DNA from 4 places in the Streptomyces sp. NPDC059861 genome. Region 2 is predicted to be linked to each of the others. Evidence: riboswitches for the same ligand, from Rfam matches in the RefSeq annotation. Region 2 holds a riboswitch; each other region holds the start of a gene.
The links. Region 2 has a riboswitch for cyclic di-AMP ahead of ACFV6X_RS19900 (C40 family peptidase). Riboswitches for the same ligand answer to the same signal wherever they lie in the genome.
Positions count from the first base shown of each region.

Region 1: another riboswitch for cyclic di-AMP. It lies ahead of ACFV6X_RS11045 (NlpC/P60 family protein); the one in region 2 lies ahead of ACFV6X_RS19900 (C40 family peptidase).
Region 3: another riboswitch for cyclic di-AMP. It lies ahead of ACFV6X_RS14895 (transglycosylase SLT domain-containing protein); the one in region 2 lies ahead of ACFV6X_RS19900 (C40 family peptidase).
Region 4: another riboswitch for cyclic di-AMP. It lies ahead of ACFV6X_RS25335 (peptidoglycan DD-metalloendopeptidase family protein); the one in region 2 lies ahead of ACFV6X_RS19900 (C40 family peptidase).

Region 1 covers NZ_JBHWJQ010000009.1:145,750-152,782, forward strand. The annotation lists gene ACFV6X_RS11035 (M23 family metallopeptidase) at 1-1,368, shown strand, start outside; gene pcrA (DNA helicase PcrA) at 1,429-3,912, opposite strand; cyclic di-AMP (ydaO/yuaA leader) riboswitch at 4,279-4,433, shown strand; gene ACFV6X_RS11045 (NlpC/P60 family protein) at 4,441-5,622, shown strand; gene ACFV6X_RS11050 (hypothetical protein) at 5,711-6,064, opposite strand; gene ACFV6X_RS11055 (NlpC/P60 family protein) at 6,527-7,033, shown strand, end outside.
Region 2 covers NZ_JBHWJQ010000021.1:66,962-73,994, forward strand. The annotation lists gene ACFV6X_RS19870 (urease subunit alpha) at 1-1,584, opposite strand, end outside; gene ACFV6X_RS19875 (urease subunit beta) at 1,577-1,888, opposite strand; gene ACFV6X_RS19880 (urease subunit gamma) at 1,899-2,201, opposite strand; gene ACFV6X_RS19885 (TetR/AcrR family transcriptional regulator) at 2,313-2,960, opposite strand; gene ACFV6X_RS19890 (ABC transporter permease) at 3,078-4,082, shown strand; gene ACFV6X_RS19895 (hypothetical protein) at 4,265-4,579, shown strand; cyclic di-AMP (ydaO/yuaA leader) riboswitch at 4,881-5,083, shown strand; gene ACFV6X_RS19900 (C40 family peptidase) at 5,087-5,560, shown strand; partial or broken gene ACFV6X_RS19905 (LysE family translocator) at 5,633-6,186, opposite strand; gene ACFV6X_RS19910 (hypothetical protein) at 6,438-6,578, shown strand; gene ACFV6X_RS19915 (ATP-binding protein) at 6,656-7,033, opposite strand, start outside.
Region 3 covers NZ_JBHWJQ010000014.1:18,245-25,277, forward strand. The annotation lists gene ACFV6X_RS14875 (outer membrane lipoprotein carrier protein LolA) at 1-160, opposite strand, end outside; gene ACFV6X_RS14880 (polyprenyl synthetase family protein) at 465-1,475, opposite strand; gene ACFV6X_RS14885 (hypothetical protein) at 1,683-1,871, shown strand; gene ACFV6X_RS14890 (CocE/NonD family hydrolase) at 1,894-3,891, shown strand; cyclic di-AMP (ydaO/yuaA leader) riboswitch at 4,169-4,351, shown strand; gene ACFV6X_RS14895 (transglycosylase SLT domain-containing protein) at 4,355-4,834, shown strand; gene ACFV6X_RS14900 (HAD family hydrolase) at 4,798-5,676, opposite strand; gene ACFV6X_RS14905 (carboxymuconolactone decarboxylase family protein) at 5,742-6,203, opposite strand; gene fahA (fumarylacetoacetase) at 6,439-7,033, shown strand, end outside.
Region 4 covers NZ_JBHWJQ010000031.1:96,385-103,417, forward strand. The annotation lists gene ACFV6X_RS25315 (MBL fold metallo-hydrolase) at 36-1,250, opposite strand; gene ACFV6X_RS25320 (Glu/Leu/Phe/Val dehydrogenase dimerization domain-containing protein) at 1,395-2,573, shown strand; gene ACFV6X_RS25325 (TetR/AcrR family transcriptional regulator) at 2,627-3,244, shown strand; gene ACFV6X_RS25330 (SGNH/GDSL hydrolase family protein) at 3,373-4,158, opposite strand; gene ACFV6X_RS25335 (peptidoglycan DD-metalloendopeptidase family protein) at 4,386-5,372, opposite strand; cyclic di-AMP (ydaO/yuaA leader) riboswitch at 5,377-5,572, opposite strand; gene ACFV6X_RS25340 (tyrosine-protein phosphatase) at 6,066-6,863, shown strand; gene ACFV6X_RS25345 (DUF6126 family protein) at 6,891-7,010, opposite strand; gene ACFV6X_RS25350 (helix-turn-helix domain-containing protein) at 7,007-7,033, opposite strand, start outside.

The DNA.
Region 1 (7,033 bases), on a different contig from region 2:
ACCTACGACACGTACGCGGCACAGCACCAGGCCGCCTACGACACCGGTGCCTACGACGCGACCACCTGGGCCGGCGGCGACCACCATCAGCTCCCCCTCATCCCGCCGCAGGCCGGCGCGGTAGACGCCAGCGGTCAGTGGGACGCGAGCGCGTGGCTCCAGCCCGAGCAGGGCGGCCCGGCCGACCGGACCCAGCAATGGGAATGGGGCACGCAGGTCTTCGACACCGGCGCCTACGACGCCACGCAGTGGAACTCCGACGGCGGCCAGGGCAACACCGGTCAGACCCCTGAGAACTTCGAGCAGCACGCCGAGGCCTTCCACCACCAGGCCGAGTCGTTCCCCCAGCAGTCCGAGCCCTTCCCCCGGCAGGCCGGATCGTTCGACCAGCACACCGGCGAATTCGACCAGCACACCGGCGAGTTCACCCAGCAGAACAACGACTTCGACCAGAACGCCGTGCCCTTCGACCAGCTGGCGACCGCGACGTTCGAGCAGGTCGACCTCGGTGAAGCCGGCCACGGCGACCCCGACAGCAGCGGCGAGAAGTCCGCGGCCCCCGTCCTCCTCGACGACCAGGAGGAGGTCACCCCCGTCCCGGCCGGCCGGGCGGCCGGCCGCAGCGGGTCCCGCTCCCGTCGCCGCACGCCCGCCAAGCGGTCCGCGCTGCTGACCGTCGCCGTGCCCTCGGCGTGTGTGATGGGCGTGGCGGGTATCGCCGCCGCCTCGGTCGGTACCTTCACCGGGGACGAGCAGGACGCCACCACGACGACGGCAGCGGACGCCCAGGCGGTGAAACCATCCGCCGCCAACAACCAGCTGGACACCCAGCTCACGAGCCTCACCGCCGAGGCGGACGACTTCGGCGACCGCGTCAGCCGCACGCAGGAGCGCATCGACCTCAAGGCGCAGCAGGCGGCCGAGAAGAAGCGGGCGGCGGAGGAGGCGGCCCGCAAGGAGCGGCTGCGCCCGAAGTTCGCACTGCCGGTCGCGCAGCACGGGCTCAGCGCCTACTACGGCCAGTCCGGCATCAACTGGATGTCCGTGCACACCGGCATCGACTTCCCCGTCGCGTACGGCACGACGGTGATGGCCGCGACGGACGGCACGGTCCGTACGGAGTACAACAGCGCGTACGGCAACATGATGATCGTGACGGCGATGGACGGCACGGAGACGTGGTACTGCCACCTCTCCAGCTACCAGGTCGCCTCCGGTACGACCGTCAAGGCCGGCGACGCGATCGCGTACTCCGGCAACTCCGGCAACTCGACCGGCCCGCACCTGCACTTCGAGGTGCGCCCCGGGGGCGGCGCGGCGATCGACCCGCTGTCCTGGCTGCGCAGCCACGGGATCGACCCCTCGTAACGCGCCCCGCGCGGACGGGCGGGTGTTCCGTGACGGAACCCCCGGGCCCGGTCCGTACGGCTACAGCTTCTCCACGGGCGCGTACCGCAGCAGCAACCGCTTCGGCTTCGTGTCTCCGAAGTCGATCGTCGCCTCGGCGTTCCCACCCGTGCCCTTCACCGCGACGACGGTGCCGAGCCCGAACTGGTCGTGCGTGACCCGGTCCCCCACCGCCAGCGCGACCACCGGCTGTTCGGCCGTCCGCCGGGTGGCGAATCCCGACGCACCCGACGCCGAGGAGCGCGAGCGGGACGAGGACAGGGAGGCCGCCACGCCCGAGACCGGGCCCGCGGGGGCGGCCGGGGCACCCGTGCGCTTCCAGTCCAGGTGCGCCCCGGGGATCTCCTCCAGGAAGCGGGACGGCGGGTTGTACTGCGGCTGGCCCCAGGCGCTGCGCATCACGGACCGCGTGAGGTACAGCCGCTCCCGCGCGCGGGTGATGCCGACGTACGCGAGCCGCCGCTCCTCCTCCAGCTCCTTGGTCTGGCCGAGGGCGCGCATGTGCGGGAAGACGCCGTCCTCCATGCCGGTGAGGAAGACGACCGGGAACTCCAGGCCCTTGGCGGTGTGCAGGGTCATCAGCGTGATGACGCCGTCACCGTCCTCCTCGTCGGGGATCTGGTCGGAGTCGGCGACCAGCGCGACCTGCTCCAGGAAGTCGGCCAGGGTCCCCGCCTCACCCTCCGAGCGCTCCTGCTCGAACTCCAGGGCGACGGCGGCGAGTTCCTGGAGGTTCTCGATCCGGGTCTCGTCCTGGGGGTCGGTGGAGGTCTGCAACTCGGAGAGGTAGCCCGTGCGTTCGAGTACGGCCTCCAGGATCGTCGCCGGGCCGGCGCCGGAGTCCACGATCGTGCGAAGGTCCTCCATCAGCGTGTTGAAGCGCTTGACGGCGTTCGTGGAGCGTGCGGCCATGCCGTACGCCTCATCGACCCGCTTGAGCGCCTGGGGGAAGCTGATCTTCTCGCGCTGGGAGAGCGCGTCGATCATGGCTTCCGCGCGGTCGCCGATGCCCCGCTTGGGGACGTTGAGGATCCGGCGCAGCGGGACCGAGTCCTCCGGGTTGGCCAGCACCCGCAGGTAGGCCAGGACGTCCCTGACCTCCTTGCGCTCGTAGAAGCGGACGCCGCCGACGACCTTGTAGGGCAGACCAACGCGGATGAAGATCTCTTCGAAGACACGGGACTGGGCGTTCGTACGGTAGAAGACCGCGACGTCGCCCGCCTTCGCGTCGCCGGCGTCCGTGAGTCGGTCTATCTCGTCGGCGACGAACTGTGCCTCGTCGTGCTCGGTGTCGGCGACGTAGCCGGTGATGCGCGCGCCCGCGCCCGCGTTGGTCCACAGGTTCTTGGGGCGGCGGGACTCGTTGCGCTCGATGACGGCGTTGGCGGCGGTGAGGATCGTCTGGGTGGAGCGGTAGTTCTGCTCCAGCAGGATCGTCGTCGCGTTCGGGTAGTCCTCCTCGAACTGGAGGATGTTGCGGATGGTCGCGCCGCGGAAGGCGTAGATCGACTGGTCGGCGTCGCCCACCACGCACAGCTCGGCGGGCGGCAGGTCGTCCTGGCCGGGCGGTACGTCGACGTCCTCAGCGGCACGCTCGCCGGTGCCGACGAGTTCGCGCACGAGGGCGTACTGGGCGTGGTTGGTGTCCTGGTACTCGTCGACCAGGACATGCCGGAAGCGGCGGCGGTAGTGCTCGGCGACGTCCGGGAAGGCGCGGAGCAGGTTGACCGTCGTCATGATCAGGTCGTCGAAGTCGAGGGCGTTCGCCTCGCGCAGGCGCGACTGGTACAGCGCGTACGCCTGGGCGAGGGTCTTCTCGAAGCCGTCGGTGGCCTGGGCGGCGAAGTCCTCCTCGTCGATCAGCTCGTTCTTGAGGTTGCTGATCTTGGCGCTGAAGGACTTGGGCGGGAAGCGCTTGGGGTCGAGGTCCAGGTCGCGGCAGACCAGGGACATCAGGCGCTTGCTGTCGGCGGCGTCGTAGATCGAGAAGGACGAGGTGAAGCCGAGCTTCTTGGACTCCCGGCGCAGGATGCGCACGCAGGCGCTGTGGAAGGTCATCACCCACATCGCGTTCGCCCGGGGGCCGACCAGGTGCTCGACGCGCTCCTTCATCTCGCCCGCGGCCTTGTTGGTGAAGGTGATCGCGAGGATCTGGCCCGGGTGCACCCCGCGCTCGGCGAGGAGGTGGGCGATGCGGTGGGTGAGGACACGTGTCTTGCCGGAGCCGGCGCCGGCGACGATGAGCAGCGGGGAGCCGGAGTGGACGACGGCGGCGCGCTGGTTGTCGTTCAGCCCCTCCAGGAGCACGGCGGCGTCCAGGGCGGGGCGCGGGGCGCCGTCGCGGTAGTAGGCGTCCCGGTCCGGGGGCACGTCGAACTTCCCGCCGAACAGATCGTCCGGAAGCGCATCCGGAGCGTGATCGTCCTCGGGCGGCGGCGGAGGCTCCTCGTGGGCCCGTGGGGCCTGGAGGTCCGCCAGGAAGCTGTCATCAAAGAGGCTGCTCATCGCTCTCCGAGTCTAGGGCGCCCCACTGACAACCCGCTCCCGCCCCGAGAACATACCGGCCACGAAAGGCCGGCGATCTTGCGGAGGAGCCCGCGATCACGGCCCGGGCAGGCGCCCGGGGAAGGCGGGAGACGCAAGCGGACGATCTTGCGGGTCCCGGCCCGTCATCGCCCGGCCCCGGCGCTGACCAGGCGCTCACCGTCCGAACACGCTCTCACGCGGGGCGTGACCACTGACCGAAGGTCACGAAAATGTATCGGGCATATCGCCCATCAACCTTCACACGGGCCACACGAGTTGGCTACCGTGCCGGACAGGCCGCACGACTCTTACCGGCGAACGTCGCCGGGCCGCGCGGCCTCCGCCGAGTCCGATGCGCCCAAGGCAGCCGGAGCCGGGGACCCACCGAACTTGGGGTGAATCGGCCCAAATCCCTTCAGGGAGCGGGCCGTAGGGCAACCCTTCCGAACCACCCGCCCGAACCCGACAGCTAACCCGGTAGGCGGCAGATGGAAGGAGTCGCCTCCTTTGGCGTCGCACCGCAAGTCGCGCCCCTCCGGCGCACGGGTGGCAGGCATACGCACACCGGCCCTCGCCACCGCTGCCCTGACCTCCGTGGCCCTGCTCTCCCAGACCGCCAACGCCGAGCCCTCGGCCGACGACAAGCCGAGCCTCGAGGAGGTCGAGAAGAAGGTCGGCGATCTCTACCGCCAGGCGGAGTCGGCGACCGAGAAGTACAACGCGGCCAAGGAGAAGACCTCGAAGCAGCGCAAGCGCGTCGACGCTCTCCTGGACGACGTGGCCCAGCGCGCACAGAAGCTGAACGAGGCGCGTGAGGAGCTGGGGACGTACGCCGCCGCCCAGTACCGCTCCGGGGCCTCCGTCCCCGACACCGCCACCTTCCTGCTCGCCGACTCCCCGCAGGACTACTTCGACCAGAACCAGCTGACGGGCCGTCTGACCAGCCGCCAGAAGGGCGCGGTCGACGAGTACTTCACCGAGCAGTCGGCGACGATGAAGAAGCGCCAGGAGGCCGCTCAGAGTCTGGAGACGCTCACCGAGTCGCAGAGCGATCTGCAGTCGGCCAAGGCCACCGTCCAGAAGAAGCTCGCCGACGCGCGGGCACTGCTGTCGGATCTGACCGCCGAGGAGAAGGCCCGCCTCGCGGCGATCGAGAAGAAGAAGCAGGAGGAGGCCGAGCGCAAGGCCGCCGAGCTCGCCCGGCAGCAGGAGCAGGAGCAGCGGCGCCAGGAGGCGGCGCAGCGGGAGCAGGAGTCCTCGAACGCCGACTCCTCGGCCGGCACGGGCAACGAGTCCGGCTCCGGTGAGTCCGCGTCGGACTCCGGGTACGGCACCAAGGCGGAGAAGGCGCTCGCCTTCGCCCGCGCCCAGATCGGCAAGCCGTACGTCTGGGGCGCGACCGGCCCCGAGTCCTACGACTGCTCCGGCCTCACCCAGGCCGCCTGGAAGGCCGCCGGCGTCACCCTCCCGCGCACCACCTACGACCAGGTCGACTCCGGGACGACGGTCTCCGTCGCCGCCGCCCGGCCGGGCGACCTGATCTTCTTCTACGACGACATCACCCACGTCGGCCTGTACATCGGCAACGGCATGATGATCCACGCCCCGAAGCCCGGCGCGTACGTCCGCGAGGAGTCCGTCTACTACGACGGCGAGTCCTCCATCCACAGCGTCGTCCGCCCGGCCTGACACCGGCGCCGCGAGGCGGTCGGAGAGGCGATCGAAGGGCACGCGCGCGTGCGGCGGTTTCCGTGGCACGCGCGCGTGGGGCGGTGCGTCAGGTCCAGAGCACGGCGATGAAGACGTTCGCCGTGGTCAGCAGCCCCACCAGCGCGAACATGCCCTTGTCCACCTTCTCGTCGTCCCGTTTCACGTAGACGAGGCCGAGGATCACGATCAGCAGCGCCAGTTTCACGCCGATCTTGATGTTGTTGACGGGCTGGTCGTCCGCCTGGTTCAGGCCGACCAGGATCACGCCGGTGACCAGCATGGTCAGGGCGCCGTGCAGCATCGCCGGGACGAATCGTGCGGTGCCCTGGCCCATCGCCTTCATCTGGGTGAGGAAACCACCGAGGAGGGAGGCGATGCCGATGATGTGCAGGCCGACGAAGAGGTGGATGAGTACGTCCATGGGGCCGGAGCCTAATCAGGAGGTCCCGGGCCGCCCGACACCGGGCCTGCCGACGCCGGGCCGCCCACGGCGACTGCATATATGCGCCTCATAGCACCACCGCGCCCCCTCCCGCCCCGGAATCGCCGCATCGGTCATCGCACCGCGTGAAGGCGACGACCGCGAATCGCGCGCCCGATCACATACGGTCACCCGCTGGTCCCCCGACGTCACTTCCGCACAAGACGTCACGGTGCCGACACGCCCGGGTTTAGCGTCCTCCACCAGGTGACCGGCTCCCCACCGCCGCCCTTGGCCAGAGGCGGCAGCCGGGCACCACCGCCGAGGAGGTCCGGCGGCGCCCCGCATCCCCTGTGCGGGGCGCCGCCGGACGCGTCAGCCGCCCCGGAGCGGTCGTACGTCCACCCGGTGGCCGTACGGACCGGCGGTCGCCCGAGTCGTACGAAAGGACGTGCAGTCCACGTGGCAGCGCACCGCAAGCCCCGACCACGCTCGGCCCACGGCACCAGGGCCCGCACGGCGGCGACGATCGCCCTCGCGGGCGCGGCGACCGCCACGGGCCTCGACGGGACCGGCCACGCCGAGCCGCAGCTGACGCCCGCGCAGGTCAAGGCCAAGGTGGACAAGCTGTACCAGGAGGCGGAGGTCGCCACCGAGAAGTACAACGGCGTGCGGGAGGAGACCCGGGCGGCACAGAAGCGGCTGGGCAGCCTCCAGGACGAGGCGGCCCGCAAGGAGGACCGGCTCAACTCCGCCCGTGACGCACTCGGTTCGTACGCGGCCGCCCAGTACCGGGACGGCGGCCTGGACCCCGCGCTGCAACTGGCCCTCTCCGACGACCCCGACCGGTATCTCGACGGCGCCGCCTTCGCCGAACGCGCCGGCGACCGGCAGGCGGCCGCCGTCACACGCGTCCGCCGGCAGCTGCGGGAGATCGAGCAACTGCGCGGCGCCGCCCGCGTCGAACTG
Region 2 (7,033 bases):
CTTGGTGACCGCCCGCGTCGAGTCGATGGCCATGAACCGCTTGCCGAGCGCGAGCCGCTCCGGCAGCCCGTCCTCGACGGCGAGGGGCGCCACGAAGTTGAACGAGTTCGCGGCCGGGGCCCGCCCGATCGCCCCGAACATCGGCCGGGGCAGGATCGGCTGCGGCGTCGGGATCGACGCGTTGGCGTCGCCCATCTGCGCGTAGGCGATCATTCCGCCCTTGATGACGAGGTGCGGCTTGACCCCGAAGAACGCGGGCTCCCACAGCACCAGGTCGGCGAGCTTGCCGGTCTCGACGGAGCCGATCTCCCGTGCGAGGCCCTGCGCGAGCGCCGGGTTGATCGTGTATTTGGCGACATAGCGACGTACTCGGTGGTTGTCCGCGCCGCCGTCGCCGGGCAGCGCGCCCCGGCGCCGCTTCATCACGTGGGCCGTCTGCCAGGTCCGCATGATCACTTCGCCCACCCGGCCCATGGCCTGGGAGTCGGACGAGATGATCGAGATGGCACCCAGGTCGTGCAGTATGTCCTCGGCGCCGATCGTCGAGGGCCGGATGCGCGACTCGGCGAAGGCCAGGTCCTCGGGCACCGCTGTGTTCAAGTGGTGGCACACCATCAGCATGTCGAGGTGTTCCTCGGCCGTGTTGACCGTGTAGGGCCGGGTCGGATTGGTGGAGCTCGGGAGCACGTACGACTCGGAGACCACGGACATGATGTCCGGCGCGTGCCCGCCGCCCGCGCCCTCGGTATGGTACGCGTGGATGCCGCGTCCGCCGATCGCGGCGAGGGTGTCGGCGACGAACCCGGCCTCGTTGAGGGTGTCGGTGTGGATGGCGACCTGGATGCCCGTGCGGTCGGCCACCGTGAGGGCGGCGTCGATCGCGGCCGGCGTCGCGCCCCAGTCCTCGTGGATCTTCAGGCCGAGCGCGCCGCCCCGGATCTGCGACAGCATCGCGTCGTGCGAGACGGTGTTGCCCTTGCCGAGCAGACCGAAGTTGAGGGGGTATCCCTCCATCGACTCCAGCATCCGGGCCAGGTGCCAGGGGCCGGGCGTCACGGTGGTCGCCTTGGAGCCCTCCGCGGGCCCGGTGCCGCCGCCGACGAGGGTGGTGATGCCGGAGGCGAGCGCCTCGTCGGCGATCTGCGGGCAGATCAGATGGACGTGCGCGTCGATGGCGCCCGCGGTCAGGATCCGCCCGTTGCCCGCGACGACCTCGGTCTCCGGTCCGATGACCAGTGCCGGATGCACCCCGTCCATGGTGTCCGGGTTGCCCGCCTTGCCGATCCCGGCGATCCGGCCGTCGCGGACACCGACGTCGGCCTTGACGACCCCCCAGTGGTCGACGATCACGGCGCCGGTGATGACGGTGTCCGGCGCGCCTTCCGCGCGCGTGACACGCGACTGCCCCATGGACTCGCGGATGACCTTGCCACCGCCGAACACCGCCTCGTCACCGGCGAGTCCGGGCCCGCCGCTGCGGTCCTCCTCGATCTCGATCAGCAGATCGGTGTCGGCGAGCCGGATGCGGTCACCGGTCGTCGGGCCGAACAGGTCGGCGTAGGCGGCACGCGAGATCTCAGGCATCGAGGGCACCTCCCGTCTCCCCGCGCAGTCCGGGCACCACGCGGGCACCGGCGAGCGGAACGAGTTCGACGTCCACCGGGATGCCGGGTTCGAAGCGCATGGCGGTACCGGCGGCGACGTTGAGCCGCTTGCCGCGCGCCGCGGCGCGGTCGAACTCCAGGCCGGGGTTGGCCTCGGCGAAGTGGTAGTGGGAGCCGACCTGGACGGGCCGGTCGGCGGCGTTGAGCACGGTGAGCCGGGTGACCTCGCGACCCTGGTTGTACGCAATCGGGCCGTCGGCGAAGAGGATCTCTCCTGGGATCATCGAGGCCGCCTCACACGATCGGGTCGTGGACGGTGACGAGTTTGGTGCCGTCCGGGAAGGTCGCCTCGACCTGCACGTCGTGGATCATCTCGGGGATGCCCTCCATGACGTCGTCCCGGGTGAGCAGTTCGCGTCCGGAGGCCATGAGTTCGGCGACCGAGCGGCCGTCACGTGCGCCTTCGAGGATGTGCGAGGTGATGAGGGCGACGGCCTCGGGGTGATTCAGCCTCAGCCCGCGGGCGCGGCGCTTCTCCGCCACGTCGGCCGCCACGTGGATCAGCAGCCTCTCCTGCTCGTGCGGGGTAAGTTGCACGTCCCACCTCACCTCCTCGCTCCGGACCGTGCGGGGCCCGGCTGCCGCGGCCACCGGCAAGGTCCCCGACGGCGTGGAGGGGCAGGTTAGTCGGCACGCGTTTCGCGCACGTTAACCAAGCTGTGACCCACGAGTCGCGGCCCCCTCGTCCCGCATGCTCGTCAGCGCCCGCAGTCCGTCACGGAGGACCTCGACGGGCACGGGCCCGAAAAGGGACTGCTGCGCGAGGAAGCCCATCACCGAGGCGATCATCGTGCGGGCCACGTCGTCGGGGGTGACGTCCGCATCCATCATCCCGGCGTTCTGGTAGCTCTCCACGATCCGCGCCCAGGCCCCGCGCACCGAGCCGTACCCCTCGCGCAGCACGGCCGCCAGTTCCTCGTTGCGCAGCGTCTCCGCCCACACCTGGATGACGAGTCGCGGAAAAGCCGGCCGCCCGTCGACCGTCAGATTCTCCCGAGCGGCGAGCGTCCGGCCGAGGACCGCCGCGACGAGCTCGTCCGGCGGCGCGGGCGGGCTCTGCCGGGCCGCCTCCGCGAAGGCCTGGTGGACCGACCCGAGCACCTCGCCGACGATCGCGGCGATCAGTTCCTCCTTGCCGCTGAAGTAGCGGTAGACGGCACCCGCAGAGAGATTCACCTCCTTGAGCACGTCCTGCATCGACGTGGCATGGAACCCGTTGCGGGCGAAGCAGACGGCGGCGCCGTCGAGGATCTGCCGGCGCCGGGCGTCGAGGTGTTCCTGGGATACACGAGCCATGATCCCAATGTAGAACGAACATTCTTTCTTGACAACCGCCCACGCTTCGGCGCACGGTGGTCCGGAGTCTAAAACGAACGATCCTTCTTTTTTGGACGCCCACCCGAGGGGGAACCCATGTCCACACCCGGCACGCACTCCACCCGCCCCGGACCCCGGCACGTCGTCGCGGTCGTCGTCCTCGTGCCGCTCGTTGCGGCACTGGCACTGTGGGCCTTCGCCTGGCCGGCCGCCCGCACCGCGCCGCACGACCTGCCGCTCGGTGTCGCGGGCCCGGCCACCGCCACCGTGCAGATCCAGCAGCAGCTGGCACGGCATCAAGGCGCTTTCGAGATCCACCGCTACGCCGACGAGACCGCGGCCCGCGAGGCCGTCGAGGACCGGACGGTGTACGGCGCGATCGTCGTCACCGCCCAGGGTCCCGAGCTGCTGACCGCGTCGGCCGCGAGCCCGGTGGTCGCGCAGCTGCTCCAGCAGGCGATGTCCGCCGAGGGCGCCCGGCCCCGCACCGTGGACGTGGTGGCCGCTCCCGAGAGCGACCCGCGGGGCGCCGCACTCGCCGCGAGCGTGCTGCCGCTGGCGCTGGCCGGGATCGCGGCGGGCGCGGCCGTCTCCGTGCGGGGGCTGCGCGGGATCCGGGCGGTGACCGCGCTGGTGGGCGCGTCCGCGCTGGTCGGCGTCATCGCGGCCGCGATCGCGCACAGCTGGCTGGGGGTCCTCACCGGCGACTGGTGGGCCGAGGCCGCCGTCCTCGGGCTGTCGACGCTGGCGGTGAGCAGCGCGGTCGCCGGGCTCGCCGCACTCCTGGGCCATGCCGGGATCGGCATCGCCGCGGGCACGCTGATGCTGTTCGGCAACCCGTTCTCCGGTGCGGGGTCGGCGCCGCAGATGCTGCCCGAGCCGGCCGGGGCGATCGGCCAGTGGTTGCCGCCGGGCGCGGGGACGACGCTGCTGCGCTCGGTGTCGTACTTCGACGGCGCGGCGGCGCTCGGCCCGGCGCTGACCCTCATCTGGTGGGCCGCGATCGGGCTCGGCGCGGTGCTGCTGGGCAGTGCGCTGAAGTCCCGTACCGGGGTGGCGAAGCAGTCCGCGGCCGAGCGGGAGCCCGCACCGGCGGGCTGACCACGAGCAGGCCGTGCGCCCCGCTGCGGCGGACGGGGCGCACGGCCTCTTCACGCTGCCCGGCACGCGGGTGACGGCCGGTCAGCGGGTGCTGTGCGGGCCCCTCGAGGGTCAGGCCGGTGATCTGGGCATTCAGGGCGCGGAGTCGGCGGGGCCGCGCACCCGGCTGGGCGAGATGCTGCCTGATCCACCGGATCGTCCCGCACCGCAAGGACGTGCAGGGCCTCTTCGAGCATCTCGACCCGGCGTGCGCCGACGACACCTATCGTGGACAGCGCGCCGCTCAGGCGCTGGTGCGCAGGGCCGTCGAACCGCGCGACGCACTCACGCCGATGCACCGGCGGGGCGAGAGCGAACTCCCCGCACGAATCCTCGCGCGGGCGCTGCGCGTGCTGGACGGTGAACGCCGCGCGGCGCGTGTCCCCGTTGCACCGCGCTCCGACAGTTGCGGCAGGGCTGATCCACCCGCCGTCGCCTCGGACCGCCGGGAGTCATGACGGAATGTGCGGGCGGGAGTTGAAACGGACCAAAAGGGCTACCGCCGTCCGGATGACCTTCACCCCCTTTCTCGGGGCCCTTGCGGTTGCGCAACGAGGGCTGCTCCGGGGCGGAATGAGACCTTCCCTCGCTGGTCCGGGGTCGCGTGGCGCCCTTGACACCCGTTCGCACAGGAGGCTGTCCACCCGAACGGGTGAGTGGTGAGTAACGCCACAAATCCCCGATTGCGTTGGGATTTTCGGACTTCCGTGAGTCAAGATCCCTGACTGACGACAAGCCCCCGCCGCCGCGGCGGGGCGGTCCGGGCGGACGCCGAGTCCTGCCGCCGCCCGGATGACCGGTCGACAGGAGTGGATCGGCAGGAGTGGAGGACCCGAGCACGACGGGTCGCCGGAGCGCAATCTCCGAGCGTCCCTTGGGGTGAAGCCGTGGCAACGCGGCCGGGCAACTTCGCCAGCCCGAATCCGACAGGTCATCCTTCACAGGCGGCTGACGAAGGGTTGCGCATGACCGCGCTCAATCGTGTCCCGTCGCTGATGGCCCGCGCTGGTACGGCCTCGGCCCTCACCCTCGCCGCGGTGGGCGGCTCCGTCGTTGCTCCGGGCTTCGCCTCGGAGGCCGCGGCCGCCACACCGGCGACGAAGGCACTCCAGATCGCCGCCTCGAAGAAGGGCTCCCCGTACAGGTGGGGCGCCACCGGGCCGCGCAGGTTCGACTGCTCCGGGCTGACGCTGTACTCGTTCAAGAAGGCGGGCAAGAAGCTGCCCCGCACGGCCGCCCAGCAGTACAACAAGACCCGCCACGTCGGGGCCAAGAGCCGCAAGGCCGGTGACCTCGTGTTCTTCCACTCGGGGTCGAACGTGTACCACGTGGGGATCTACGCCGGGAAGGGGAAGATCTGGCACGCCCCGAAGACCGGGGACGTGGTGAGGCTCCAGAAGATCTGGACCAAGAGCGTCTGGTACGGCCGGGTGAAGTGACCCTCGGGTGGCGGTGGCGGCGCCCGGAGGGGACGCCGCCGCCCCGCCCGTGACACGGACTCGGACCGACTCGGACAGCAGGGTCGCGCCGAGGACCGTCAGCGCGGCGCCCGTGACGCTGTCCAGGGCACGGGCGGCGCCCGGCCTGCGCAGCCAGTGGCCGAGACGGTCCACCAGCAGGGCCACCGCCGGGAACCACACCAGGGGCGAGGGCCACGATGATCAGCGCCCGCAGCAGGGTGCGCGGCAGTGCCGGGGCGCCTGCCGGGACGAACTGCGGCAGCAGGCTGAGGAAGGTCACCGGCGCCTTGGGGTTCGGGGCGTTGGTGACGAAGCCCTGGCACAGCGGGGTGCACGGCGGCCGGGGTCGGCTCCCCGCCGGCGGCGGTACAGGGCCGTCGTACGGCCCACAGGGCCCGGAGCCCGAGAAAGAGCACGTAGGTGCGCGGCCGGCCGGCTGGAGGGCCCGGAACAGCGCGGGCACGGCGGCGAGAACGGCCGCGACGCCGGCCACGGGCGGGCGGTGTGCGGCAGCAGCCCGCCCGCGATCCCCGGCGCGCACGCCACGCCGACCCGGCGGGAGATCAACGCGTTGCGTACGAGACGGTGAAGTCCGCGCCCGGCATGGCGGCCACGCCCTCGGCCGCGAGGGGCTCGCGGCTGCCGCCGGCCGAGCCGGCCGGGCAGCCGTTGAGCGGCGTGGCGCCGGACCACCCCGCCCGGCAGGGGGGAGGCGGCGCTGGCACGCGCCGGGACGGCGCCCCCCGGTACTGGTCGCCACGCCGGGGTACGCCGTCGTGTGCGCGCTCGTGAGCGCGGGGCTCGGGGTGGCGGTCGTACCGGAGGTGGTGGCGCGCACGGCGGTCACGCCGGTGGGATGCGCCCGCTGTCGGCGGGCGAGCTGCGCCGCACGACCTCGTTCGCCCACCGCACCGGCGGGACGACCCCGGCGGCGGACGTCTTCCGCGCCCTCCTCCGCGGCGCCTTCGCCCAGGCCCGGCAGCCCCGCCCGACCTGACGCCACCCCACGACGGACCCGGCGACACCGGCTCCCCGCCCCGCCCGCTCCGGCACGGCGGCTCGCCCCCCGGTGGGCTACGGCTCCTGTCGGCCCGCCAGGCGGGCCGGGCGCACCGGTACCGTCCAGGGCAGTTCGATGGAGACCGTCTTGCCACCCTCGCGGGTCGGGCGGACTCTGAGACGGCCTCCGCACTCGGCGGTGAGCCAGCGGATGATGACCATGCCGCGGCCGTTGTCCTGCTGAACGGCGGCCGGGAGCCGCTTGGGGAAGCGTGGGTGACTGTCGGTCACCCCGATGCGGAGCTGCTCGTCGCGGTCGAGCTGCATCGCGACCGTGAAGGTGGGTGACTGACCGAGGGTGTGCTGGACGGCGTTGGTGGCGAGTTCGGAGATGATGAGCCTGATCGTGTCGGCCGCCTCGGTCTCCGGTGGCAGGCCCCATTCCGCCAGGGT
Region 3 (7,033 bases), on a different contig from region 2:
TGCCGGAGTCGGCCAGCGCGGGGACGAGCCCGATGGTGCCCGCCGCCAATCCCAGGACCGCCGCCGGGACGACGTACCGTGCGGCCTTGCGCCGCCGTGCCGCGCGCAGTTCGTCCGCGTCGGCCACGGCCGTGGTGTCGTCGGATTCGTACGGTGCCATGTGTGCCTTACCTCCGTCGTCGGCGGCGGCTGCCTCGTCGCGTCCTCGCAGGGGTCCCACCCTGAGCCGCCATTCTCACCCGGATCGGTGAGGAGTGGTGTGTTCCTTGTTCTCCATCTGACCAAACCGGACGGCAAGATGCGTCAGACCCGGGAGCCAACTCCGCGTACTGCTGGGGTATGACACGACACGACGGCTTCTCCCCCGACCCGTAGGGGTACGAGGGGGAGTCACGAGTACTACGGGGGTCACGAGGGCCGGACAACCGGCCCTCGACGCCCGGACGGCCGAACGGGCCGGACCGCTATCCGGCCCGGTGCACCACGGCGTCGCACAGCTCCGTCAGCGCCGCCTTCGCGTCGCACTCGGGCAGCGGGGCGAGCGCCGCCCGCGCCTCCTCCGCGAACCGCACGGTGTCGCGCCGCGCCTGCTCCAGCGCCGGATGCACCCGCAGCGCGGCCAGCGCCTCCGCGTGCCGCGCGTCGTCGGTGAGGTCGGAGGCGAGCAGCTCGCACAGCGCGACGTCCTCCGCCAGGCCCAGCCGGGCGGCCCGCTCGCGCAGCCGCAGCACGGGCATCGTCGGGATGCCCTCCCGGAGGTCCGTGCCCGGCGTCTTGCCCGACTCGTGCGAGTCGGAGGCGATGTCCAGCACGTCGTCCGCGAGCTGGAAGGCGACGCCGAGGCGCTCCCCGTACTGGGTGAGCACGTCCACCACCGACTCGTCGGCTCCGGACATCAGCGCGCCGAACCGGCACGACACCGCCACCAGCGATCCCGTCTTGCCGGCCAGCACGTCGAGGTAGTGCTCGACCGGGTCCCGCCCGTCCGACGGGCCCGCGGTCTCCAGGATCTGACCGGTCACCAGCCGTTCGAACGCCTCGGCCTGCACCCGTACCGCCTCGGGTCCGAGGTCGGCCAGGATGTGCGAGGCGCGGGCGAACAGGAAGTCACCGGTGAGGACGGCGACGGAGTTGCCCCAGCGGACGTTCGCGCTCGGCACCCCGCGCCGTACCTCGGCCTCGTCCATCACGTCGTCGTGGTAGAGCGTCGCGAGGTGCGTCAGCTCCACGACCACGGCGGAGGGCACGATTCCGGGTGCGTACGGGTCACCGAACCGGGCGGCCAGCATCACGAGCAGCGGCCGGAACCGCTTCCCGCCGGCCCGCACCAGATGCTGCGCGGCCTCCGTGATGAACGGGACCTCGCTCTTGGTGGCTTCGAGCAACCCTTCCTCGACAGCAGCCAATCCGGCCTGGACATCGGCTTCCAGAGCCTGGTCCCGCACGCTCAGCCCGAACGGCCCGACGACGGTCACGAGGGGTCTCCTGTCTGCTGGTGTCCACTGGCGATTACGCGGAATGTCGATAGGTCGCTGCCTTCACTCAAGTCAGCGTATCCGGTCACGTTTCGATCACCGAGGCCGCCCACCGTTACACCTCAGGCGGTATCGGATCACGGCGGGTATGTTTTTGATCACCTGATATGAGCACGTATTTATCGACTTAGCCGGAAGAGGTGCCCCTTGCTCCGCACCGCCGTCGACACCGGCCCCGAGAGCCTGGCCCGGTACGCCACCGGCCGTCGTCACCTGGCCGGACGCGAGCACATGGCGGAGTCCGCGAGCACGCCGCGGGCGACGCGCCGCACCGCCGGCCCGGCGGTGACGGCCGCCGCGCGCCGGCCGCGCCGCACGAAGCACCCGGTCCACTGAAGCCGTACCTGGGGTCACGCTCATGCACATCCGTACGTCCTTCCCCTACGAGACGACTCACGAGGACCTCCGTATCCCGCTGCCCGACGGAAGCCGGTTGTACGCGCGCGTATGGCGCCCGATCACCGACGAGCCCGTACCGGCCCTTCTGGAGTACCTCCCGTACCGCCTCACCGACTGGACCGCGCCCCGCGACCACCAGCGTCACCCCTGGTACGCCGGCCACGGCTACGCCTCCGTCCGCGTCGACGTGCGCGGGCACGGCAACAGCGAGGGCATGCCGACGGACGAGTACTCGGCGACGGAGCTGGCGGACGGTGTCGAGGTGGTGCACTGGCTGGCCGCGCAAGCGTGGTGCGACGGCAAGGTGGGCATGTTCGGCATCTCCTGGGGCGGCTTCAACTCCCTCCGGATCGCGGCGCTCGCTCCCGAACCGCTCAAGGCGATCGTCACCGTCTGCTCCCCGGGCGACCGTTACGACAACGACGCGCACCACATGGGAGGTTCCGTTCTCGCGGTGGACATGCACGCGTGGGCGGCGACCATGCTCGCCTTCGTCTGCCGCCCGCCCGATCCGCGGTACGTCGGCGACGCCTGGCGGGACATGTGGCTGCGGCGCCTCGAAGAGGTCGAGCCCTTCGTCCACACCTGGCTCGACCACCAGGTGCGCGACCACCACCGGCGGCACGACCGCGTCCGCGAGGACCACGGCGCCGTCGACGCCGCCGTGCTCGCGGTGGGCGGCTGGCACGACCCGTACCGCGACACCGTGCTCCGTCTGGTCGAGCACCTCCCGTCCGACCGCGTCCGCGGCCTGATCGGGCCCTGGTCGCACCACTACCCCGACCGCGCCTTGCCGCCCGGCCCGGCGATCGGCTTCCTCCAGGAGACCCTGCGCTGGTGGGACCACTGGCTGAAGGGCAGGGACACCGGCGTGATGTCCGAGCCCCTGTTGCGCTCGTACGTCATGGACGCGCATCCCCCGGCGACGGGGTACGAGACGCTGCCCGGCCGCTGGGTCGGTGAGCCCGCCTGGCCCTCACCCCACGTGACGACGGCCACGTACGCCCTCCGGGGCGAGCCCGTACTCGTCCGGTCACCCCAGCACACGGGCGTCGACGCGGGGCGCTTCCTCCCGATCGGCAACGAGGCCGACCTGCCGCCGGACCAACGGGAGGAGGACGCGCGCGGGGCGAGCTTCGAGTTCGCGGTGCCGGAGGAGACGTGGGTGCTGGGGCGGCCGCGGGTGCGACTGCGGCTGGCTTCGGAGGTGCCGAGCGGGCAGGTGGTCGCGCGCGTCTGCGACGTGGCGCCGGACAGCTCTTCGACGCTGGTGACGCGGGGGGTGATGGACCTCTCCGCGCGCGAGGGACGCGACCGGGTCGTGCCGTGGACCCCGGGGGCCACCGAGGACGTCACCTTCGAGCTCAGCGGCATCGGGTACGCCTTCCCGCCCGGCCACCGCATCCGCCTCTCGCTCGCCTCCGCGTACTGGCCCTGGATCTGGCCCCAGCCGGACTCCGCGGCCGGCTTCACCCTGGACCCGTCCGGCAGCGCTCTCGAACTGCCGGTACGCGCGTGTGCGACGGTCCCGCCGCTCACCTTGGAGGAGCCGGAGCAGTCCGAACCGCTCGGCGTCGCCCACCCGGCCACCCTCGACGAACCGCGCCCCGGGCGACTGGTCGTGCGCGACGTCGCCAAGGGCGAGTGGCGGCTGGAGGTCGACCAACCACGCCACGGCGGCACGCGCGTGTACCCGGACGGGCTGGAGCTCACCGAGGAGGCGCTGGAGGCGTACGCCATCCGCGAGGACGATCCGCTGTCCGCCCGCGCCCGCTCGGACTGGACGATCCGGCTGCACCGCCCGGAGCTCGCCTGGGACACCACGATCCGTACGCAGTCGGAGATCGCCTGCACCGCAGAGGACTTTTTGGCCTCAAATGAGGTGATTTGCACCTCCGGTGCCGAGGTGGTCTTCCACCGCACCTGGGAGAAGCGCATTCCACGGGCCGCCAGTTAACTAGGACTTGGGCTTATTGCCCGATTTGCCATCCTTCTGCACGCACGTGAGTTGGCTCACTCGCACCCCTTCACGAGTCCCTTGCATGGACGCGACGATCCGCCTTGACGCATGGCCGAGTTGACTCTTTTCGACCGCAAAGGATCAAGGGCGGCAAACAGGCGATTCGAAGATCAAATACCGCGATATGTGAAACCACCACTTGTTTCGGACATGTGCTCTCGCATACGTTCCCGGCCTGTCGGGCGGAACGCCGAATCCTGCCGCCGCCCGCGCCACCCATGACGGACTCACTCACCGCACGGCAGGAGCGGGGGACCCAGGTAAGCCGCCGGACCGGACGCCGCACACCACGGCACACCGGAACGGCTCGGGGTGAAGTCGCACTCGCAAGAGGGCGGCCGGGCACCTCCCAACCCGAACCCGACAGCTCACCTCGCAGGCACCGGAGAGGACAGTCCCCATGACTGCAAACGGTCAGCAGAGCCGTACCAGTACTGCCCGCATCGCTCGCAAGCTCGCCGTCGCCGGCACCGGCGCCGCCCTGCTCGCCCTGCCGCTCATCGGCGCGACCACCGCGTCCGCCGCCACGCCCACGGCCGTCAGCTCCGTCACGGCGTACCCGAACAACCTCGACGGCTGGATCCGCCAGTCGCTCGACATCATGGCGCAGCAGGGGATCCCGGGCTCGTACAACGGCATCCACCGCAACATCATGCGCGAGTCGTCCGGCAACCCGAACGCCATCAACAACTGGGACTCCAACGCCGCCAAGGGCACCCCGTCGAAGGGCCTGCTCCAGGTCATCGACCCCACCTTCGCGGCCTACCACGTGACCGGCACGGCGTACGACCCGTACGACCCGGTCGCCAACATCACCGCCGCCTGCAACTACGCGGCCGACCGCTACGGCTCGATCGACAACGTCTTCGGCGCGTACTGAGTCCTGGCCAGCAACCGTTCGAGGACGACGGCGATGCCGTCGTCCTCGTTCGACAGGGTGATCTCGTCGGCCACCGCCTTGAGCTCGGGGTGGGCGTTGGCCATGGCGACGCCGTGCGCGGCCCAGTCGAACATGGGGATGTCGTTGGGCATGTCCCCGAAGGCGATGGTCTGTTCCGGACTCACGCCCAGATGCCGTGCCGCCAGCGCCAGCCCCGTCGCCTTGGTGACGCCGCACGGCTGAAGCTCGACCGTCCCGGGCCCCGACATGGTGACGGTCGCGAGCGAGCCGACCACCATGCGGGCCACCGCCGCCAACTCGTCGTCGGACAGCGTCGGATGGCGCAGCAGCACCTTGCTGATCGGCGCGCACCACAGGTCGTCGCGGCGATCGATGCGCACCGCGGGCAACGTGGGGTGCGGCATCAGATACCCCGGCTCGATGAGGGTGAGCCCGTCGACGCCGTCCTGGTCGACGGCCGCGTACACCTGGCCGACCTCGGCCTCGATCTTGCCGAGCGCGGTCTCCGCGAGTTCCCGGTCCAGCGTGACGGACCACAGCAGACGGTCCGCGCCGGCGTCGTACAACTGCGCGCCCTGCCCGCACACCGCGAGCCCCCCGCCGCCCAGGACCTCCAGCAGTGGTCGCACCCGCGGCGCCGGCCGTCCGGTCACCACCAGATGCCGGGCACCGGCCGCCGAGACCCGCGCGAGCGCGGCGAGCGAACGGTCGGAGACCGTGTCGTCGCCGCGGAGCAGCGTTCCGTCCAGGTCGGTGGCGATGAGGGCGTAGTCGGTGCGCGCGTACTCGGTGCGCGCGGCATATGCGGTGGGTGCGGCCATGATCAGAGAATACGGACACCGCACCCTCACCGTTCATTCCCAACTACCTTCCCACTGTCTGCTTTTCACCCCCACGTGGTGCCTGCCGGCTCCTTGATCGTGGCGTTGACGCGGTTGAACATGTTCGTCAGCGCGACGGTCAGGATCAGCGCCGACACTTCCTTCTCGTCGAAGTGGTCGGCGACCTCGTCCCACAACGCGTCCGGAACCGGCTCCTCCGAGCGGTCCGCGAGCCGCGTCACCGTCTCCGCGAGGGTCAGCGCGGCGCGCACGGCGTCGCTGTGGAAGGGCGCGTGCCGCAAGGCGGCGATAGAGGCGACGCGCTCCTCACTCACGCCCGCTTTGCGCAGATTGTTCACATGTCCGTGGACGCAGGCGGCGCAGCCGTTGATCTGACTGACCCGCAGCCCGACGAGCTCCGCGACCTCCTGGTCCAGCCCGCTCTCCCCGATGGCCTGGAAGAGGGCCCCGATGCCCTTCAGCGCGCCCGGGAGGACGTACGCCGGGTTCGCCATCCGTGCCTGCATGATGCCGCCTCCTGTTGTCAGTGGCCGGTGCGATGCTTGCTTTCACCGCACTGACGGATCGGGGGCGGTCGTTGTGACGGATCGACGGGACGAGTTTCCGAAGCGTCGACGCGATAGACCTTTCGGGATATTCAGGACCTTCCGCGCTTATCGGACACTGCCCAAGACAGGTGCCGCAGCCGTAACGTGATCCGCGACCGCATGGACCGCGCGTACGAAAGTGAGGCAGCACCTCATGCCCCCCTTCGATGTCCCCGAGGGCGACCCCTTCGGTCCGCACAACCTTCCGTACGGCGTGTTCTCACCCGCCGGGTCCGCCGAACGGACGGTGGGTGTCCGCCTCGGCGACCACGTCCTCGACGCCGGCGCGGCCGCACTGGCGCTCGGCTCCCCGTACGCCGAGCTGCTGGCCCGCCCGACCCTCAACCCGCTGCTCGCCGCGGGCCGCACGACCTGGTCGGACGTCCGGCGCGCGCTGACCGCCTGGGTCACCGTGCCGTCCCACCGCGAGTCCCTCGCGCCCCTGATGCACCCCCTGGCCTCGGTGACCCTGCACCTCCCCTTCGAGGTCGCGGACTACGTCGACTTCTACGCCTCCGAGAACCACGCCCGGAACGTCGGCCAGATCTTCCGCCCCGACGCGGCGGACTCCCTCACGCCCAACTGGAAGCATCTGCCGATCGGTTACCACGGCCGCTCCGGCACGGTCGTCGTCTCCGGCACCGACGTAATCCGCCCCTCCGGCCAGCGCAAGGCCCCGGCCGACGCCGCGCCGGTCTTCGGTTCGTCCGTCCGACTGGACATCGAGGCCGAGGTCGGCTTCGTGGTCG
Region 4 (7,033 bases), on a different contig from region 2:
ACGGCGATCACCTGACCGCCGGAAGAACGAGCCCGCTACCGGTCACCCGCGAGGTCGAGGTCGCCCTGGACGGCGGACGGCGCGGTGCCGGCGTCGGTGCCGCTGCCGGTGCCCCGGGTGCGCAGCCAATGGCGGGCGACGGGCGCCGTGACCGTGCGCCACCAGGGGTCCACGGGGAGCTCCCCGGCCGGCTCGAAGGGCTCGCCGGGCCGGGGCAGCGCCACCGCCGCTCCGGCCACCTCGGCCGCGTCCTTCGTCCACTCGCCGGGCTCGGCGTAGGGATGCGGGGCCAGGTTGAAGGTCCCCCAGTGGATCGGGAGCAGCACACCCGACGAGGCGTCCCCGCCCTGCAGGTCCAGATGCGCCCGGACGCCCTGCTCGGGGGTCATGTGGATGTCCGGCCAGTACTGGCTGTACGCGCCGATCTGGATCATCGTGGCGTCGAACGGGCCGTGGTCGGCGCCGATGTCCCGGAAGCCCTCGAAGTAGCCGGTGTCACCGCTGTGGAATATCCGGTGTTTCTCCCCCGCGACGACCCAGGACGCCCAGAGGGTGTGCTGGGTGTTGCGCAGGCCGCGGCCGCAGAAGTGGCGGGCCGGGGTGGCGGTGAGGGTGAGCCCGCCGACCTTGGTCGACTCCTGCCAGTCCAGCTCGCGCAGCCGGTCGGCGGACACGCCCCAGTGCTCGAGGTGGGCGCCGACGCCGAGCGGCACGGCGAACAGTGTGTCCGTGCCGGCCAGCGCCTTGATCGTGGGCAGGTCCAGGTGGTCGTAGTGGTCGTGCGAGATGACCACGACGTCGACCGGGCCGAGCGCGGTCAGGGGCAGTGGCACCGCGTGCAGCCGCTTGGGCCCGGCGAAGGCGAACGGGGAGCAGCGCTCGCCCCAGACGGGGTCGAAGAGCACCCGCTGCCCGTCGATCTCGGCGAGGACGCTGGAGTGGCCCAGCCAGGTCAGCCGCAGGCCGGTGGCGGGCGGTCGCGCGAGGTCGGCGGCCGTCGTGGGATACACCGGCATCGCACCGTGCGGGGTGCGGCGGTTGCGGGCGTCCTTGTCGAAGTAGGTCTTCGCGAGGTCGCGCGTCGAACCCGACGGCCGGATCCGCGAAGGCCCTCCCGGGTTCTGGAAGACGCCGTCCTTGAAGTGGGGCGATCTGCGGATGCGCGCCATGCGCTCGCCGCTCGGCTCCACGCCGAAGGCCGCGGGCTGCAGCGCGCGGAGCCCGGAGCTCAGGGAACGGGAACCGGCCACGGTACCTCCAGGTGGAATCGGTGAGAGCTCCATTATGGTCCGCCCCACCGACACCACCCGCCGCCCGAACCCGATACTGACTCGTGATTCAGTACGCGTGTTCGCGCGCGAGCCCGGAAACAGCCGCTGCCACAAGGAGCTTCCGTGACCGTCCCCCTCCTGTCGCTCACCTGGACCGACCACGTCACCGGCCGCCGGGGCTTCCTGGTCGTCGACCGTCTGGTGCGCGGTGTCGCCAGCGGTGGGCTGCGGATGCGCCCGGGCTGCACGCTGGAGGAGGTCACCGGGCTCGCCCGCGGAATGACCGTGAAGGAGGCCCTGCACTACGACCCCGAGGCCCGTTACGTCCCCCTCGGCGGGGCCAAGGGCGGCATCGACTGCGACCCCCGGGACCCGGCGGCGTACGGGCTGCTCGTGCGCTACCTGCGGGCCGTGCGGCCGTACATAGAGGCCTTCTGGACCACCGGCGAGGACCTCGGCCTGACCCAGGACCTGGTGGACCGGGCCGCCGCCGAGGTGGGGCTGGTCTCGTCGATCCAGGCCGTGTATCCGCTGCTCGACGACGAGGCGGCGGCCCGGCGGCGGCTCGCCGACGCGTTCGCGGTGGAGGTGGACGGGATCGGGCTGGGCGAGCTGGTCGGCGGCTGCGGGGTGGCGGAGTCGGTGCTCGCCGCCCTGGACCGGGCCGGCGTGCCCTACGCGGGCACCCGGGTCGCCGTACAGGGCCTGGGCACCATGGGCGGCGCGACGGCACGCTTCCTCGCGCGCGCGGGCCTCACGGTGGTGGCCGTCGCCGACGTCCGAGGCACGATCGCCGATCCGGCGGGACTCGACGTCGACGAACTGCTCGCCGCCCGGGACGCGTACGGCACGGTGGACCGCTCGGCGCTGCGGCCCGGCCTCCTCGAACTTCCCGGCGACGCCTGGCCGGCCACCGACGCCGAGGTGCTGGTGCCCGCCGCCGTCTCGTACGCGATCGGCGCCGCGGACCAGGAGCGGATCACCGCCCGCTGGATCGTCGAGGCCGCCAACATGCCGGTCGTGCCCGAGGCGGAGGCACTGCTCACCGCGCGCGGGGTCACGGTGCTGCCCGACGTGGTGGTCAACTCGGGGACGAACGCCTGGTGGTGGTGGACGCTGTTCGGCGACATCGGCGCGGACGCGCAGGAGGCGTTCGCGTACACGCGGCGCTCGATGCGCGCCCTGACCGACCTGGTGCTGGCCCGTGCGGAGGCCGACGGGAGCACGCCGCGTGCGGCCGCGCACGCCCTCGCCGGTGACCGGCTGCCGCTGCTCACGGAGCGCTTCGGGTCGTACCGCTGACGGGGAGGTCACCGCCCGGCCGCCGTCCGGACGTGGCCCGTTAGGGTGACGGGGTGGCGAGAGTGCGGTTGAGCGTGGCGGAGCGGCGCGAGGAGTTGTTGCGTGCCGCCGTGGCACAGATCGAGGTGCGGGGCGTGGCGGCGGTGCGGATCGCCGATGTCGCGTCCGCGCTCGGCGTGAGCAACGCGCTGGTGCTGTACCACTTCTCCACGAAGGAGAAGCTGGTCGCCGCCGCGTTCGCGTACGCGGCCGAGGACGATCTCGCCCACCTTTCCAAGCTGCTCGGCCGGCGCACGACGGCCCAGCGCCGGCTGCGGTCGGCGGTGCGCTGGTACGCGCCGACGGGCCAGGCCAAGGGCTGGCGGCTGTGGATCGAGGGCTGGGCGGCGGCGCCGCGCGAGCCCGCGCTGCGGGAGGTCACGCAGGACCTCGACAAGCGCTGGAAGGCGGCCATCGCCGAGGTCATCGCCGAGGGTGTGGCGGCGGGCGAGTTCCGCTGCCCCGACCCCATGGGCGCGGCCCTGCGCCTGACGGCCCTGCTCGACGGGCTCGCCGTGCAGATCACGTCCTACGCGGGAGCCGTGTCACGCGCGCGTGCGCAGGAGTGGGTGGACGAGGCGCTGGCCCGGGAACTGGGGCTGACAGAGGTGCCGGCGACCCAACAGCAGTGACCGTCCGCCCGTTTCACCTGCTTTGCGGCATATGATCCCGTGGTCCGCGCCCGTCACGGCCCGAACCGGCCGGGAGCCGGACCGGCCCGCTTTGGGCACGGCACCACGAGGTCGCCGCGGGGCGGCCCTCAAGCCACCGACGCGATCCGCATCTTGATGTCGTCCGGCGACAGCACGCCCTTGGCGGTGACATGGTCGCCCGACGATTCGCCCCGCAGCCGACGGCCGATCCACGGCACCAGATACTCACGCGCCCAGTGGACGTCGTCCCGGCGCACGTCGAAGGCGCCGCGCGGCGGGAGCGGCGGCCAGGGCTGCTCCGGGTCGGCGGGGACGGCGAGGCGCAGGGCCTGACCGGCACGCAGCGCCACACGCGTGTGCCCCTCGGGCGACAGGTGCAGCCGGTCGTGGTCCCAGGCTCGGCGGTCCTGGACGGACTTGAGCGACCACAGGTCGAGCACCGGGCAGCCGTACCGGTCGGCGATGGCCCGCACATGCCCGTTGTAGGTGGCGATCTTGCCGCGCAGATGCCTCAGCAGGGGGACGCCCCGGGTGTCGAAGCCGGTGGTCACCAGGACGGTGCCCACGGTGGCGGTCAGCGCCGCGACCCCACGCTCGAAGCGCTCCGCCACGTCGTCCGGGTCGGTGCCCGGCCGGATGATGTCGTTGCCGCCGGCGCAGAACGAGGCCAGGTCCGGCGCCAGTTCGGCGGCCCTCGGGACCTGCTCCGCCACGATCTGGTCGAGCAGTCTGCCGCGCACGGCGAGGTTGGTGTACTGGAAGTCGCCCTCGGGTCGGCGGTCCGCGAGCAGTACGGCGAACCGGTCGGCCCAGCCGACGAACGCCCCGTCGGGGCCGGGGTCGCCGACGCCCTCGGTGAAGCTGTCCCCCACCGCCACGTACGACCCGATCACTGATCTGCTGCCACTCTTCGAATCGTCTGCCACGTCGGGACATGATTCCCCTTCGAATGTGACCTACGCGACCGTAGGAAGGGGTTGACGGACGGTGAGAAAGGCCACGGCCAAAGGATTGGTCAATTGCGGAATAAGGCCTGATGGCCGAGGACGGCACCGCCGACGCCGAAGGCCGGACCCGTGGATGGGATCCGGCCTTCGGTGGTCTGCGGGCGACGCGTGCGTCAGCCGATCGAGACGCCCTTGGAGGAGAGGTAGGCGACCGGGTCGACGTCCGAGCCGTAGTCCGGCGTGGTGCGGATCTCGAAGTGCAGGTGCGGGCCGGTGGAGTTGCCGGTCGAGCCCGACAGGCCGATCTGCTGGCCCGCGGTCACGGTCTGACCGCTGGAGACGGAGAGCGAGGACAGGTGGGCGTACTGGGCGTAGTAGCCGTCGGCGAGCTTGATGACGACCTGGTTTCCGTACGAGCCGGCCCAGCCCGCCGAGACGACCGTGCCCTCGCCGACCGCCTTGAGCGGGGTGCCGCTCGCCGCGGCGAAGTCGACGCCGGTGTGGTAGCCGCTGGACCACATGCTGCCCGCCACGCGATAGGCGGTGCCGATGCCGGCGCCGTCCACGGGGGCGGTGAAGCCGGTGGAGGCGGCGGAGTCCGCGGCCTGGGCGGCGGCCGGGGCCTCGGCCGCGGCGGACTCGGGAGCCTCCGCCGCCGGCTCGGACTCGTCCGAGGACTGCGACGTCTTCGCCGCCGACGACTCGGCCGAGGAGTCGGAGGAGGACTCGGAGGAAGAGGAAGCCGGCTTGTCGCCGCCCGCCTCGCCCTTCTCGCCTATCGCGAGCTTCAGGCCGGGGTGGATGAGCGAGGGATTCTCGCCGACCGCTTCCCGGTTGTCCTCGTAGAGCCGCTGCCAGCCACCGCTGACATTCTGCTCTTCGGCGATCTTCGAGAGGTAGTCGCCCACCCTCACGGAATACGTCCGGGCACCCGACTCCTGGGCGGCGGACTGCTTTTCGGCGGACTGCTGCTGAACGGCCGTCTTCTGGGTCGGGATCGACGAGACGGCCTTTTCCGCGGCGGACTGGGGAGTGGCGGCGTGGGCGCCGGCGGCCCCCATCAGCGGAAGGGCGAGCGCGGCGCCACCGGTTCCGGCGACGGCGATGGAGCGAGTGAAGCGCTGGGTCTTCGGACGGCGGTGCTTACCCTTGGCGGGCATGGCGAATTCCTCTCCGGTGCCTGCGAGGTGAGCTGTCGGGTGCGGACTGGAGATGTCCGGCCGCGTGTGGGACGCGGCTTTACCCCAAGCCGTTCCGGAGACCGGAACAGGCAGTTCTACCTGTGGGTCCCCCGCTCCTGCCGAACACGGGTGAGTTAGCGCGGGCACCGGGCGGCGGCAGGATTCGGCGTCCGTCCGGATCGGGTGGAACGTAAGCGACCAAGACGCAATGGGACAAGCAAGAGGTTCCACCGGAACGCCGTTTTCGTGATCCGTTCGCCCGAATTCCGGTCACACTCCGTGCATTGGGGCGCGTGTGAATTCCATAAACGCCCTTGAAGGCATGTGAATTACGTGAACATGACGAACGACGCTCGGTCACGGATATGACGCTGCTCACGTGACCCTGCTCCAGGTTTCCGCATTTCACGGCGAGTTGGAAGGAAATGGCTAATTAGGACAGAAGGGGCAGATATAGCGAGAAGCCGCCGTTCCCCTTCATTCACCCTCCTGACGTCCACTCCGCCCGGCCCGTTACCCGATCGGGGGAGCCACCTGCCTGGCCCGTGGACAACCGCTCCAACTCCCGGTGACCACCTGTGGACACCTCATTCGCGCGGGAACGCGTGTCGTATCGTCAAGGACGTGCCCGTCGACGAGCCGCGCCGGCGGGGCCGATGGGAGGGAGCCCCCGTGACGCAGCAGGTGCCGTCGACCGAGCCCGAACTGGCCGGAGTGCGCAACTTCCGTGACGTGGGCGGACTGCCGACGGTGGACGGGCGCCGGGTGCGGCACGGAGTGCTGTTCCGCAGCGGCCACCTCGCGCACGCCACCGCGGAGGACGCCACGTTCCTGGCGTCCCTGGGGCTGCACACGATCTTCGACTTCCGCAACGCCGCGGACCAGAAGCTGGAGGGCCCGGACGTGGAGCTGCCGGGCGTGCGCAACGTGAACCTGCCGCTGACGGACCCGGCGGACGGCGCAGAGTTCTGGAAGATGGTCCGGGACGGCGACGTGGAGCAGCTGCGCGAGATCCTGGCCGACGGCAAGGCGGCGGACCGGATGATCACCTCGTACCGCGTGATCGTCAAGGAGCGCACCGCCGAGCACTCCCAGGTGCTGCACGCGCTCGCCGAGGACAGCGTCCCCGCGCTGATGCACTGCGCGGCGGGCAAGGACCGCGCCGGCCTGTCGATCGCCGTCACGCTGCTCGCGGTGGGCGTGGAGCGCGAGGCGATCCTCGCCGACTACCTGGAGTCCAACGCCAAGCACCGTCGCTACAAGGTGCACCGCAACAGCAGCTCGACCTCGGCCTACTCTCCGGAGGTCATGGAGCTGCTCAGCCCGCTCTTCGACGCGCGCGCCGAGTACCTGACAGCGGCGTTCGAGACCATCGGGAAGACCTGGGGCGACGTCGACACCTACCTGACACAGGGGCTCGGCGTCACCCCCGAGACCCGGGAGCGACTGCGCGAGCGCCTGCTCGACTGACCCCGGGCCCTTGCCCGGCCCCGACGCCTACTTGGCCCCGACCTCGAACAGCAGGTAGAGGAAGGCGGCGAAGAGGTGCCCCGCCACGATGTAGATCAGCAGACGGACCCAGATGGCCCGGGGAATCTTCTGCTCGAGGTCACTCATGGCGTGTCTCCCGTGTCGGGGCC